DNA from 4 places in the Anoxybacillus sp. LAT27 genome. Region 1 is predicted to be linked to each of the others. Evidence: predicted binding sites of a transcription regulator. Region 1 holds the regulator's gene; each other region holds the start of a gene.

What was found. Region 1 encodes Rex, which represses fermentation and respiration genes when NADH is low (regulators of the CRP and FNR family bind a similar motif). Its sites were predicted from a motif close to TTGTGAAATATTTCACAA; they were not measured.
Region 2: a site for Rex is predicted at 1,613-1,630, ahead of LD028_RS14420 (nitrate reductase subunit alpha). Genes of this name have one in related genera too.
Region 3: a site for Rex is predicted at 1,603-1,620, ahead of pflB (formate C-acetyltransferase). Genes of this name have one in related genera too.
Region 4: a site for Rex is predicted at 1,153-1,170, ahead of hcp (hydroxylamine reductase). Genes of this name have one in related genera too.

The regions. Positions count from the first base shown of each region.
Region 1 is NZ_JAIWYK010000082.1:4,644-7,850, reverse strand. It holds gene groL (chaperonin GroEL) at 1-187, opposite strand, end outside; gene groES (co-chaperone GroES) at 260-544, opposite strand; gene LD028_RS08460 (CPBP family intramembrane glutamic endopeptidase) at 770-1,507, shown strand; gene LD028_RS08455 (YdiK family protein) at 1,504-1,677, shown strand; gene LD028_RS08450 (redox-sensing transcriptional repressor Rex) at 1,687-2,322, opposite strand; gene LD028_RS08445 (ABC-F family ATP-binding cassette domain-containing protein) at 2,550-3,207, shown strand, end outside.
Region 2 is NZ_JAIWYK010000440.1:81,607-84,813, reverse strand. It holds gene LD028_RS14435 (ThiF family adenylyltransferase) at 1-210, shown strand, start outside; gene LD028_RS14430 (Crp/Fnr family transcriptional regulator) at 226-915, shown strand; gene LD028_RS14425 (hemerythrin domain-containing protein) at 1,024-1,551, shown strand; gene LD028_RS14420 (nitrate reductase subunit alpha) at 1,695-3,207, shown strand, end outside.
Region 3 is NZ_JAIWYK010000421.1:108,726-111,932, reverse strand. It holds gene pflB (formate C-acetyltransferase) at 1-1,480, opposite strand, end outside; gene LD028_RS10645 (basic amino acid ABC transporter substrate-binding protein) at 1,777-2,574, shown strand; gene LD028_RS10640 (amino acid ABC transporter permease) at 2,653-3,207, shown strand, end outside.
Region 4 is NZ_JAIWYK010000076.1:28,359-31,565, reverse strand. It holds gene thiE (thiamine phosphate synthase) at 1-98, opposite strand, end outside; gene thiM (hydroxyethylthiazole kinase) at 99-893, opposite strand; TPP riboswitch at 949-1,064, opposite strand; gene hcp (hydroxylamine reductase) at 1,228-2,517, shown strand; gene LD028_RS07895 (thermonuclease family protein) at 2,548-3,075, opposite strand; gene LD028_RS07890 (histidine phosphatase family protein) at 3,072-3,207, opposite strand, start outside.

The DNA.
Region 1 (3,207 bases):
CTTCTAACTCAATTTCTTTTGCAATCGTTACACCGTCATTTGTAATTAATGGAGAACCGAATTTTTTCTCTAATACAACGTTGCGACCTTTTGGACCTAATGTTACTTTTACTGCATCAGCTAATTTATCTACACCGCGTAACATCGCACGACGAGCTTCTTCGCTGAATTTAATTTCTTTTGCCATACATCTTACCCCCTTGATGATGATTTTTTTGTTAAGTATTTTTGTACACTTTATATGTTATCAGACGAACGATTAACCAATCACAGCTAAAATGTCGCTTTCACGTAAGATTAAATATTCTTTTCCGTCATATTTTACTTCTGTGCCTGCATATTTTGAGAAGATGATGCGGTCACCCACACTCACTTCTGGAGCTACACGCTCACCATTATCAAGAACGCGACCTGAGCCAACTGCCACAACTTTTCCTTCTTGTGGTTTTTCTTTCGCTGTGTCTGGTAAAACAATTCCGCTCGCTGTTTTCTCTTCAGTTTGGATTAATTCAATGACAATGCGATCACCTAGTGGCTTCAACACGGCAAACGACCTCCTTAATTAGATTTTCGCTCTATTATTAGCACTCATTACAATCGAGTGCTAACACACTTATTATATTAATGAACTTTTTTTAATTTTGCAAGTAGGAAGTTAAAAATTTTTCAATACATATTTCCCTCTTTCATTATGTCTTTCCTTTCGAAATTCATACAAAAAATATGGTAAAATGAAAAAGTATTTATTTTGTAAAAAGGGGTTGACCATGTGAAAAAACAATATTGGTATGTCATCATTACATATATCGCCATGCAGCTATCGAGCTTAGTCGGCGTCCCTTTACTTGCACATAGCGGCTTTGTCAACGCATCAAATAAAGAAATAGCTTTTTCGATCGCTTCTGGTTATTGGGCTGTTATTAGTTTCTCGATTGCTCTTTTTCTCGTTCTTTATTTTATGAAAGAAGATATGAAATACTCATATGATCGCCATCAATCATCGATTGGCATGTCAGTCTTTTGGGCGATTGGGGGGTTTTTGCTCGCTCTTTTCGCCCAAGGTATTGCAGCAAACATCGAAGTACACCTCTTTGGGGTCGAAATGGGGTCCGAGAACACGAGACGGATCGTTGAAATGGTCAAACTTACACCAGCTCTTATGCTCGTCACTTCAATCGTTGGTCCAGTTTTAGAAGAAATCATCTTTCGAAAAATTATTTTCGGAACGCTGTATCAAAAATATAACTTTTTCTTATCAGCCATCATCAGCTCGCTTTTATTTGCGGTTGTTCATTTAGAGTTCGAACATTTGCTTCTTTATGCAACGATGGGATTTGTATTTGCTTTCTTATATGTCAAAACAAAGCGTATTATCGTACCTATTGCAGCACATGTACTGATGAACACCTTTGTCGTTGCAATTCAAACATTATTTGCTGAAGAAATCGAAAGCATTATGCGTGAGGCAGAACGAATGCAATTCGTAATTTGGAGGCTGTTTTCATGAAGTCTGAACCGTTGTTTTATTTTCTCACAGGCATTTTATTTACTTATTTTGCTGTCCATACCGCCGATGATGGTATTTGGGACATCACAACGATGCTATTTATTTTAATTGCTACATTTGATTTCGGCGCAGGAATTCGTTCTTTACGAAAAAAAACCTCCCGCTCGTAAACGGGAGGTTTACTCATTTCCGTAATGTTTTAAAAAGTAAACGAGTGACTGCAATTCGACCGCTAAATCAATATGGTGAACACGAATATGTTCTGGCACATGCAAGCGAGCTGGCGTAAAGTTTAAAATCCCTTTAATGCCTTTTTGAACAAGTCGGTCAGTAATCGGCTGGGCAACTTGAGCAGGAACGGTTAAAATCGCTACCGTAATCCCTCCAAGCTTTTCTTCCAATTCATCTAAATGATAAACCGGAACCCCTCCGACTTTTGTTCCCACTTTATCCGGATCAACATCGAACGCCATTACGATTTTCGTATTGTTATTTTTACTAAAATTGTAGTTCAAAAATGCTGTCCCTAAATTACCGACGCCAAATAACGCTACTTCTGTCGTTTCATCTTGGTCTAACGTTTTGCGGAAAAACGACAGCAAATAATTCACATTATATCCGTATCCTTTTTTTCCAAGCGCACCAAAGTATGAAAAATCACGGCGAATCGTTGCTGAATCGACTTTTACAGCTTCGCTTAACTCCGCTGAAGATACACGTTGCTTGCCTGATGCATGCAAGTTTTTCAAAAAACGATAGTACAACGGTAGTCGCTTTGCGGTCGCCTGCGGAATTTTTGGTTGTTCATTATTCACGAGTCAATCCCCCACATTTCCTTTCACAAATAGTTAGCGCTTTCATTTTTCTCTCCTATACGTCTAAAAAATTCTCCCCACTTCTAAACTATACACTATTTTTTTCATTCTGTCTTTCCTTTGTACCCTTTATTATTATTTTTGTCAAATTTGTTATTCACACACTAGTGTTGCCGAATATCAAGAAAGTACGTTACACTATCAAAAGAAGATTGAGGTGAGAAAGAATGATCATTTTACAAGTAAATCAACTATCCAAATCATATGGAGCGGAACAAGTTTTATCAGACATTAAGCTTGAAATACAAGAAAAAGACCGTATTGCGTTAGTTGGAAGAAATGGCGCGGGAAAATCGACATTATTAAAAATCATTGCCGGACAGTTGTCATACGACACAGGCGAAATCATTAAACCGAAACACGTAACGATCGGTTATTTAGATCAATATACAGGGTTGCAAGCGCATCGTTCCATTTGGGAAGAAATGCTCGATGTGTTTGCCCCGCTACAACAAATGGAAAAACAATTACGCGAACTAGAACAACAAATGAGTTTACATGATGCTGACTATGAGCGCCTACTTGAGCAATATGATCGTTTACAAACAGAATTCAAAGAAAAAGGTGGCTATCAGTATGAAGCAGATATTCGTTCGGTTCTTCATGGTCTCCGCTTCTCACAGTACGATTATACGACAAAAGTATCTACATTAAGCGGCGGACAGCGGACGAGGCTAGCGCTCGGTAAACTGCTCCTTACAAGACCAGATTTGCTCATTTTAGACGAACCGACAAACCATTTAGATATGGAAACGTTGCAATGGCTTGAACAATATTTAAAAAATTACGATGGGGCCATTCTTATCGTCTCCCACGATCGCTATT
Region 2 (3,207 bases), on a different contig from region 1:
GTACAAATTCGTCATGGTCATCCATTTCGTATAACTGAAATGATGGAACACATGAAAACAAGCGGTCAACAAGTACATGGTAACGAATATTTATTGATGACTCAATTGGAAGGGCATCGTGTCGTTTTATTTGCTGACGGTCGCATGCTTGTGCACGGTACAAAAGATGTTACATTTGCTCGTTCGTTATACCAAAAATATTTTTCCTAAAAAGGAGGCATACGGATGTCTCAATTTATTAGCAAAAAAAATTTTGAGCAACTAAAAAAGTTAGCGTACAAAACGATGAAAGTGAAAAAAGGGATGTTTTTATTTCAAGAAGGACAAATTGGCGAAAACTTTTTTGTCGTCTTATCTGGCAAATTTCAAATTAGTAAATTTTCTGGTGATGGAAAAGAGTTATGTTTGCGGTTATGTGGGCCGAATGCTGTCATCGGTGAGTTGATGATTTTTTCAGATAATGGGAGATATTTATTTAACGGTCGTGCTCTCGAGGATAGTGAAGTACTTGTAATTAAAAATGAAGATATTGAAAAAGAGTTGCTTGTCAACTCAGAGTTTGCTGTTGAGTTTTTGAAAATGATGACCGATCATTTCCGCAAACAACATACGAAATTTCGTGATCTCGTTTTATACGGCAAAAAGGGAGCGTTATATTCTACACTCATTCGTATGGCTAATAGTTATGGTATTCAGACGAAAGATGGCATTTTATTAGATGTTCCTGTTACACATCAAGATTTAGCGAATTTTAGTTCTACATCGCGTGAAAGTGTAAATCGTGAATTAAATACATTAAAAAGTAAAGGTATCATTTCTTTCAAGGGAAGAAAAATTATCATTCATAGCTTAGACTATTTAAAAAAGCAAATTAATTGTGAAGGTTGTCCATCGTCATATTGCAACATTGAATAGTCAATAAACGTTCATTTTTTAGACAAAAGGTGTGACGTGCATCACACGAAAAATCGTTTTCCTTCTATACAATAAATGTGTAAGCACATGAAGAAAAGAGGGATGACGATGGATTTTTCACCTTGCAGTCTCATTGGGCATGAACCCGTTTCATTATGTCCGCCATTGCAACGATTAAAAGACGAACACGGTCCATTAAATGAAGAAAAATATGCTCTTTTTGTTGCAGCGAAAGGCATTTACGATGGTAAAGAGGAAGATGTTGTTCAAGCACTTATTCGTTTACGTGAAAAAGTACAGCAATTTTTGCAACATTTAGATCCTCACTCTCGTCGCGAAGAAGATGTATTATTTCCGATGATGGAACGCTATATCGGCAAACAGTTCGGTCCCATTGCAGTTATGGAATACGAACATCAAGAAGCGAAACAAAATATTGCAACATTTTTACAAAAGACAGAAACGATTCGTTCAGAAGAAGCGAAACAATTAGCTTCATACGTAATGAACGCGTATATGATTTTAACTGATCACTTTGCGAAAGAAGAGCAAGTGCTTTTCCCGATGGCTGAAAAGTTACTATCAGCCGAAGAAAAAGAACAATTAGCAAAAAGAATAGATGAGATTAAAGGCTAATCCGTTAAGGGTTAGTCTTTTTTTATATAATATTTCGACATATTTGTGACAATTAAAAAACATGTGAGGTACCTCACATTTATTTATCACGTCCCGTTTTATAGTGAAGATAGAAGGATTTCATACAAAGAGGAGTGAGCGATATGAAAAAAAAATCACCGCTGTTCAAGCGCTTGAATTACGTGAAGCCGATTGAACGGCAAGCGGATGGGCATAGTGAAGTCACATATCAAGATCGCGATTGGGAGCAAATATATCGCAGAAGATGGCAACATGACAAAGTTGTCCGTTCAACACATGGTGTCAACTGTACGGGTTCATGTAGTTGGAATATTTACGTGAAAGACGGCATCGTCACATGGGAAGGTCAAAAACTTGACTACCCAACAACAGGACCGGATATGCCTGATTTTGAACCACGAGGCTGTCCGCGTGGGGCAAGCTTTTCATGGTATATTTATAGTCCGCTTCGTGTCAAATACCCATACGTTCGTGGCGTGTTGTTAAATATGTGGCGCGAAGCGTTGCAGCAACATGCAAATCCGCTTGATGCTTGGAAAAGCATTGTTGAAAATCCAGAAAAGGCAAAGCGTTATAAACAAGCACGTGGCAAAGGTGGGTTTGTTCGTGCAGAGTGGGACGAAGTATTAAAGCTTGTTGCCACTTCCTTACTTTACACAGTAATCAAGTATGGACCGGATCGGAATGTCGGCTTCTCACCAATTCCAGCGATGTCAATGGTAAGTCATGCGGCTGGGGCACGCTTTATGTCGCTTATGGGTGGACCGATTTTAAGCTTTTATGATTGGTATGCTGACTTACCGCCTGCTTCTCCACAAATTTGGGGAGATCAAACGGACGTGCCAGAAAGTAGCGACTGGTACAATGCCGGTTACATTATGACGTGGGGATCAAATGTTCCAATGACGCGTACACCAGACGCTCACTTTTTAGCAGAAGTGCGTTATAAAGGAACGAAAGTCGTTTCCATTAGCCCAGATTTTGCTGAATCGACAAAGCTAGCAGATGAATGGTTAAGTGTGAAACAAGGAACAGACGGTGCTTTAGCAATGGCGATGGGGCACGTCATTTTAAAAGAGTTTTATGTCGACCGTTCAGTTCCATACTTTACGAATTATGCGAAACAATACACCGATTTTCCTTTTTTAATTACGCTCAAAAAGAAAGAAAACGGACAATTTGTTGCTGATCGTTTTTTACACGCATCTGATATTGGTCGAAATACGACAAACGGGGAATGGAAACCAGCGCTTTGGAATGAACGAACAAACGATTTTGCGATTCCGAATGGAACGATTGGTTCGCGTTGGGAAAATAAAGGAAAATGGAATTTGAACATGGTGGATGAAGAAACGGAAGAAGCAATTGAACCACGTTTGACGATGTTAGGGATAGAAGATGAAATTGCAACGGTTCAAATTCCATACTTTTCACATGATGGAAATCGCATTTTAAAACGTGCTGTGCCTGTGAAGCGAATGCAAACAAAACATGAGGAGTTGTATGTTACAACCGTATATGATTTAGTTCTTGCTAACTATGGAGTGGATCGTGGCATTGGTGGGGAAGTGGCGAAAACGTACGATGATCTCGTACCGTTTACACCAGCATGGCAAGAAAACATCACAGGTGTAA
Region 3 (3,207 bases), on a different contig from region 1:
AACAATATTTATCATGCATGTAATGGATGACGTTTAATGTATTAATATACAATTCTGCTAGCCATTCCATGACGTTGTCAAATTTGCGCATTACTTCTTCGTAGTCTAAGTATTCAGATGTGATTGGCGCAAATTCTGGACCGATTTGCACTTTTAGTTTTTCGTCAACGCCGCCGTTAATCGCATATAATAGTGCTTTCGCAAGGTTTGCGCGCGCGCCAAAAAATTGCATTTGTTTACCGATGCGCATCGCGGAGACGCAGCATGCGATACCGTAGTCATCTCCAAACTCCGGACGCATTAAATCGTCATTTTCATATTGAATGGAGCTTGTTTGAATCGACATTTTCGCGCAATATTTCTTAAACGCTTCTGGCAATTGTGTTGACCAAAGAACTGTTAAGTTTGGTTCTGGTGCTGGACCTAAGTTATCAAGCGTATGCAAGAAGCGGAATGAGTTTTTCGTCACAAGTGGACGCCCGTCAATCGCGACACCGCCAATTGACTCTGTGACCCACGTTGGATCGCCGCTAAATAATTCATTGTATTCTGGTGTTCTCGCGAATTTCACAAGGCGCAATTTCATGACGAAATGGTCAACAAGTTCTTGTGCTTCGCGTTCTGTTAATGTGCCTTCTTGTAAGTCGCGTTCGATATAAATATCTAAAAATGTTGAGACGCGACCTAAGCTCATTGCCGCACCGTTTTGTTCTTTAATCGCCGCAAGATAAGCGAAATATAACCATTGGAACGCTTCGTGTGCGTTGCGTGCTGGTTTGGAAATATCGTAGCCGTAGCTTGCCGCCATTTCTTTTAGCTCTTGAAGGGCACGAATTTGTTCCGCTAGCTCTTCGCGAAGACGAATGATATCTTCGCTCATTGTACGCGCGCCTGTGTTGCGTAAATCTTTTTTCTTTTCTTCAATTAAGCGATCGACACCGTATAACGCGACGCGGCGGTAGTCACCGATAATGCGACCGCGTCCATAGGCGTCAGGAAGCCCTGTAATGATGCCTGCTTTGCGCGCCGCTTTCATTTCGTCCGTATACACGTCAAATACGCCTTGGTTATGCGTTTTCCGATATTGTGTGAAAATTTTCTTTACTTCGTCGCTCACCTGGTAACCGTATGCTTCGCATGCTTGTTCAGCCATACGAATGCCACCAAATGGCATAAGTGCCCGTTTAAACGGTTCGTCTGTTTGAAAACCGACTACTTTCTCAAGTTCTTTATTTAAATAACCGGGACCATGTGACGTAATCGTTGATACAATTTCCGTATCCATGTTGAGAACGCCGCCTTTTTCGCGTTCTAGTTTGGAAAGTTTCATCACTTGTTCCCAAAGCTTTTTCGTCGCTTCCGTTGGACCTTCTAGAAACGATTCATCCCCTGTGTAAACGGTTACGTTATTTAAAATAAAATCGCGAACGTCAATTTCTTTTTTCCACTTATCGCCTTTGAACGTTCTCCAAGCGTCCATTAAAGCTTCGTTCACAGTAAGTAGCGCCATCATAATCTCCTCCCAATCGTCAGAATAAAAGTACCCCCTACATAAAGAATACTACTTTTTGACATGAGAAAGAGAATAAAGGATTGACGAATTTGTGAAAAGTTGATCAAAAACATTTTTTAAAATAAAGATTTTTCCAAAAATTATTTTTATAAAATTTGTTGCATAAAAAATAAAAAGCTGATAATATGTGAAACATAGAAAGCATAACATGTTCATACACAAGCGTTTATTATTTTACAGCAAATAGTAAGGGGGAGAAGTTGATGAAAAAAGGAATAATTGCAACACTTGTTTTTATGCTTATGTTTGCGCTCGTAGGGTGTGGCAGTTCAACAGAAAAAACAGCGACAACAGAAAAGAAAATTACGGTTGTCACAGACGCAGCGTTTGCGCCATTTGAGTACATGGATAAAGGTGAGATTGTCGGTTTTGATGTCGATTTATTAAAAGCAGTCATGAAAGAAGCGGGACTAGCATATGAATTAAAAAATATCGGTTGGGATCCATTGTTTGCAGCGATTCAAGGAAAGACAGCGGATATGGCTGTTTCAGGTATTACAATTAACGATGATCGAAAACAAACATATGACTTTTCCATTCCGTACTTTGAATCGACACATATGATTCTTGTGAAAGAAGGAAGTTCGATTAAAAGCGCGAAAGATTTACAAGGAAAAGTTGTCGGTGTACAAAACGGTACAACAGGACAAGAAGCCGTTGAAAAAATTTTAGGAAAAGAGAATCCAAATATTAAAAAGTTTGAGAATACAGTCGTTGCGATTATGGATTTATTAAACGGTGGTGTCGAAGCAGTTGTGACAGATAATGCCGTTGCGAACGAATATGTGAAAAACAACCCAGATGCGAAAATTGTAGCATTTGAAGACCCAGAACATTTTGAATCTGAATTTTACGGTTTCATGTTCCCGAAAGGAAGCGAGTTAAAACAAAAAGTAGATGAAGCGTTGAAAAAAGTAATTGAAAACGGAACGTATACAGAAATTTATAAAAAATGGTTTGGTACAGAACCGAATATTGAATCATTACAACAACAGCAATAACACAGCAATAACGTCGACGAAAAATTGCGTAACTGTAGACAGTTACGCAATTTTTATCAAGAAGAAAGGTGAGGGATGATGGATTTTCGTTTCAACATTATTGTAGAATATGCCCCGTTTTTTTTGAAAGGGGTACTATGGACAATCGGCTTATCTTTGATCGGTATCCTTTTCGGAACGATTCTCGGTTTAGCCATTGGGCTTGGGAAAATGGTTCAAAATCGTCTTGTTCGTTTGCCGTTTGATTGGTACGTTCATTTTTTCCGTGGCACGCCATTATTTGTACAAATTTTACTTATTCATTTTGGTGTTATGCCGATGTTTACTGCTCAACCGAATCCACTCATGTCGGGAGCGATTTCGTTATCTTTAAATGCCGCTGCGTATATCGCTGAAATTTTCCGCGCCGGCATCCAATCCATTGACCGCGGTCAAATGGAAGCTGCTCGTTCGCTTGGAATGACACATGTGCAAGCGATGCGTTACATTATTTTGCCACAAGCGATCAAGCGCATGATTCCGCCGCTTGGCAACGAATTTGTCGTTCTTATTAAAGATTCATCACTTGCAGCAATTATTGCGGCACCTGAGCTTATGTATTGGGGACGAGCGATGCAAGGGCAATATTATCGC
Region 4 (3,207 bases), on a different contig from region 1:
ATACCGCCTTTAATTGCTTCATCAAGCACAGCGAGCGGATCTTTCGTACAATCGATACTTCCCATAACGAAATACAACGATAGCTTCTGCCTCATCATTTATTCCCCTTGAATACGCGCGTATTGATCAACTTCTTCTGCACTCGTTTCATGTAAAGCATTTAAAAAAGAAAGTTGAAAAGAACCAGGTGCTTTTGCTTGTTTGGTTGCTTTTTCAGCCGCCACACCGTAATAAGCGAGGGCAGCAACTGATGACATCATCATATCGTCTCCTATACCTGCAAATGCACCTAATACCGAACTTAACAAACAACCTGTCCCTGTTACTTTCGTCAACATCGCATCACCATTTGAGACGATTACAATACGTTCTCCATCGGTTACTATATCGTCTTTTCCTGTTATAACGACTACACAACGAAACATGAGTGCTGCTTTTTTCGCTACATCCACGAGGTCACTTTGAACGTCCCCTGCATCGACTCCTTTTGTACGTACTTGTTCACCCGCAATGCTCGCAATTTCCGATGCGTTCCCACGTAAAATCGAAATGTTTACTTCACGTAATATACGTCTGGCTGTTTCGGTGCGGTACGCTGTCGCACCAGCTCCAACAGGATCGAAAATGACAGGAATGTTTGCCTCATTTGCTGCTTTTCCGGCAATTAACATCGCCTCTACGTCTGTTTCGTTTAGCGTGCCAATGTTTAACACTAAAGCACGAGCTAACCGAACCATATCCGCTACTTCTTCTTTTGCATACGCCATAACAGGAGATGCGCCTACAGCAAGCAAACCATTCGCAACAAAATTGGTCACCACGACATTTGTCATATTATGTACGAGTGGTGACTCCTTTCTAACACGCATTAACCATTGTCCTACATTCATCATTCATTCCCCCTTAAAAAATAAAAACTAGTCGGACAGAATCGACTAGTTTGCATATCGAAAACATAGCCTACTTCCCTCCGCTGGTACAAACCAGATCAGGTTCAAAGGGTTGGAAAACTGATTGCGCGTTTTCCTCTCAGCCATCGCCATCCGGCACCCCTAGTAGTTTGATTGATTCAATTTTCTTTCATTTTAATACATTCTTTCTCTTGATTCAATATGGATTATTGTCAAATTTCGTTCATATTTTTGTATGAAAGTGTGATATGTATCACTTACGACGTACATATTTTCTCCTATTGTTAAAGTGTCAATAAGAAAAGGAGGGGTCATAATGTTTTGTCATCAATGTGAACAAACACCAACAGGGGGATGTACTGTTGTTGGAGTTTGCGGGAAAGATGAAACAATTGCAAGTTTGCAAGATACGATCGTATTTGCATTAAAAGGAATTGCAGCATATCGCACGCATGCCCATCAACTTGGGTATACCGATCCGTTCGTTGATACAACGACACATGAAGCGTTATATATGACGTTAACAAACTCTAACTTTAACGTACAAGAACATATAGACATGGCGATGAAAGTCGGGAGAGCAGCCATTCGCGTAATGGAACTACTCGATCGAGCACATACAGAACGACTTGGCATTCCTCAACCTGTTCGTGTAACGCAAAATAGAATTGAAGGAAAATGTATTCTCGTTACAGGACATAACTTATTTGCCCTTGAACAACTATTAAAACAAACAGAAGGAAAAGGAATTAACATTTACACACATTCCGAAATGCTCCCAGCACATGGTTATCCACAATTAAAAAAATATAAACATCTGAAAGGAAATGTCGGAAAAGCATGGTACGATCAACGTCGCCTATTTGAAAAATTCCCTGGTGCTATTTTAGCGACAACAAACTGTGTCATGCCGATAAAAGGTTCATATGCTGATCGCATGTTTTCATACGATGTAGCCGGATTAGAACATGTGCAAAAAATCGAAAATGATGATTTCACGCCGTTAATTGAGAAAGCGCTACAACTTCCAGAAGCAAACATTGAATCGGATGAAACGTTAGTGACTGGTTTCCATCACGAAACTGTAATTCAAATTGCACCAGAAATTATTCAAGCTGTAAAAGAAGGAAAAATTGAACGCTTTTTCGTTATCGCAGGTTGCGACGCTCCTGGAAAAGGCGGTGAATATTATCGCACGTTAGCTACATCGTTACCGAAAAACACTGTCATTTTAACGACATCCTGTGGGAAATTCCGCTTTAACGATGTCGACTACGGGGTTGTTCCTGGCACGAACATTCCACGATATATTGATTTAGGGCAATGCAACAACTCGATTTCGACTGTCAAAATTGCAATGGCGCTTGCGGAAGCATTCGGCTGTGAAGTCAATGAGTTACCGGTCAGCATCGTTCTTTCATGGTTTGAACAAAAAGCAGTTGCAATCTTACTCGGATTGTTTAGTTTAGGCATTCAAGACATTCGAATTGGACCGAAAGCACCGCACTTTATTTCTGAAGGCGTGCTACACGTATTGCAAGACATGTTCGGTCTCAAGCTCATCGGTAATGTAGAAGAAGATATGCAAGCGATGCTCGCACATTAAAAGGGCTGTTTCATCCAGCCCTTTTCACATTTACGAAGCTTTATTTAACCATACACTCATATTAAATCCTTCTTCTGTCACGTATCCATCGACACTCCATATTCGTTTTTTTGCTTTTTTCGCTTTTTCTTGTGCTTTATACAATTTTTTTGCATATTTTGTGTCCGGTTCAAATACGTAAGCAACACGCGCAAACCCTTCTTGTACAATTTTTTCTTGGTATAAAGTTCCATCTTCTAACCATATGTACGCAAGCAATCGACCATAACGATCGTACGGTTGTTCTTTTGCGCTTAGTTCAACTGTCACTTTTTTGTGAAGCAAAACGTCTTTAGCGAATTGTTTTGCCTCTTCGCCATACGCCTGTTTTTCGCGATACGTTTCGGGGGTATCGATATTTAGTAGACGAACCGTTACAATTTCGCCATCTTTTTTTATTTTTACTGTATCCCCATCAACAACATATTCTACTGTCGTAACAAATGTTTTCTCTTTATTTTGCGATGTACAACCGACAATAAAGACAATTGCCGTAAAAAACATAGCCCATTTTCTCATAAATGTGTCAGCTCACTTTTAAGATGTGAAATGTCCGACTCGCATTCCACGTCCCACTTTTCCCCGTCAAACGATACGATCGTCACACTCGTACCGTATACACGGCTATTTTTCCACAACTCCGCAAGCGTT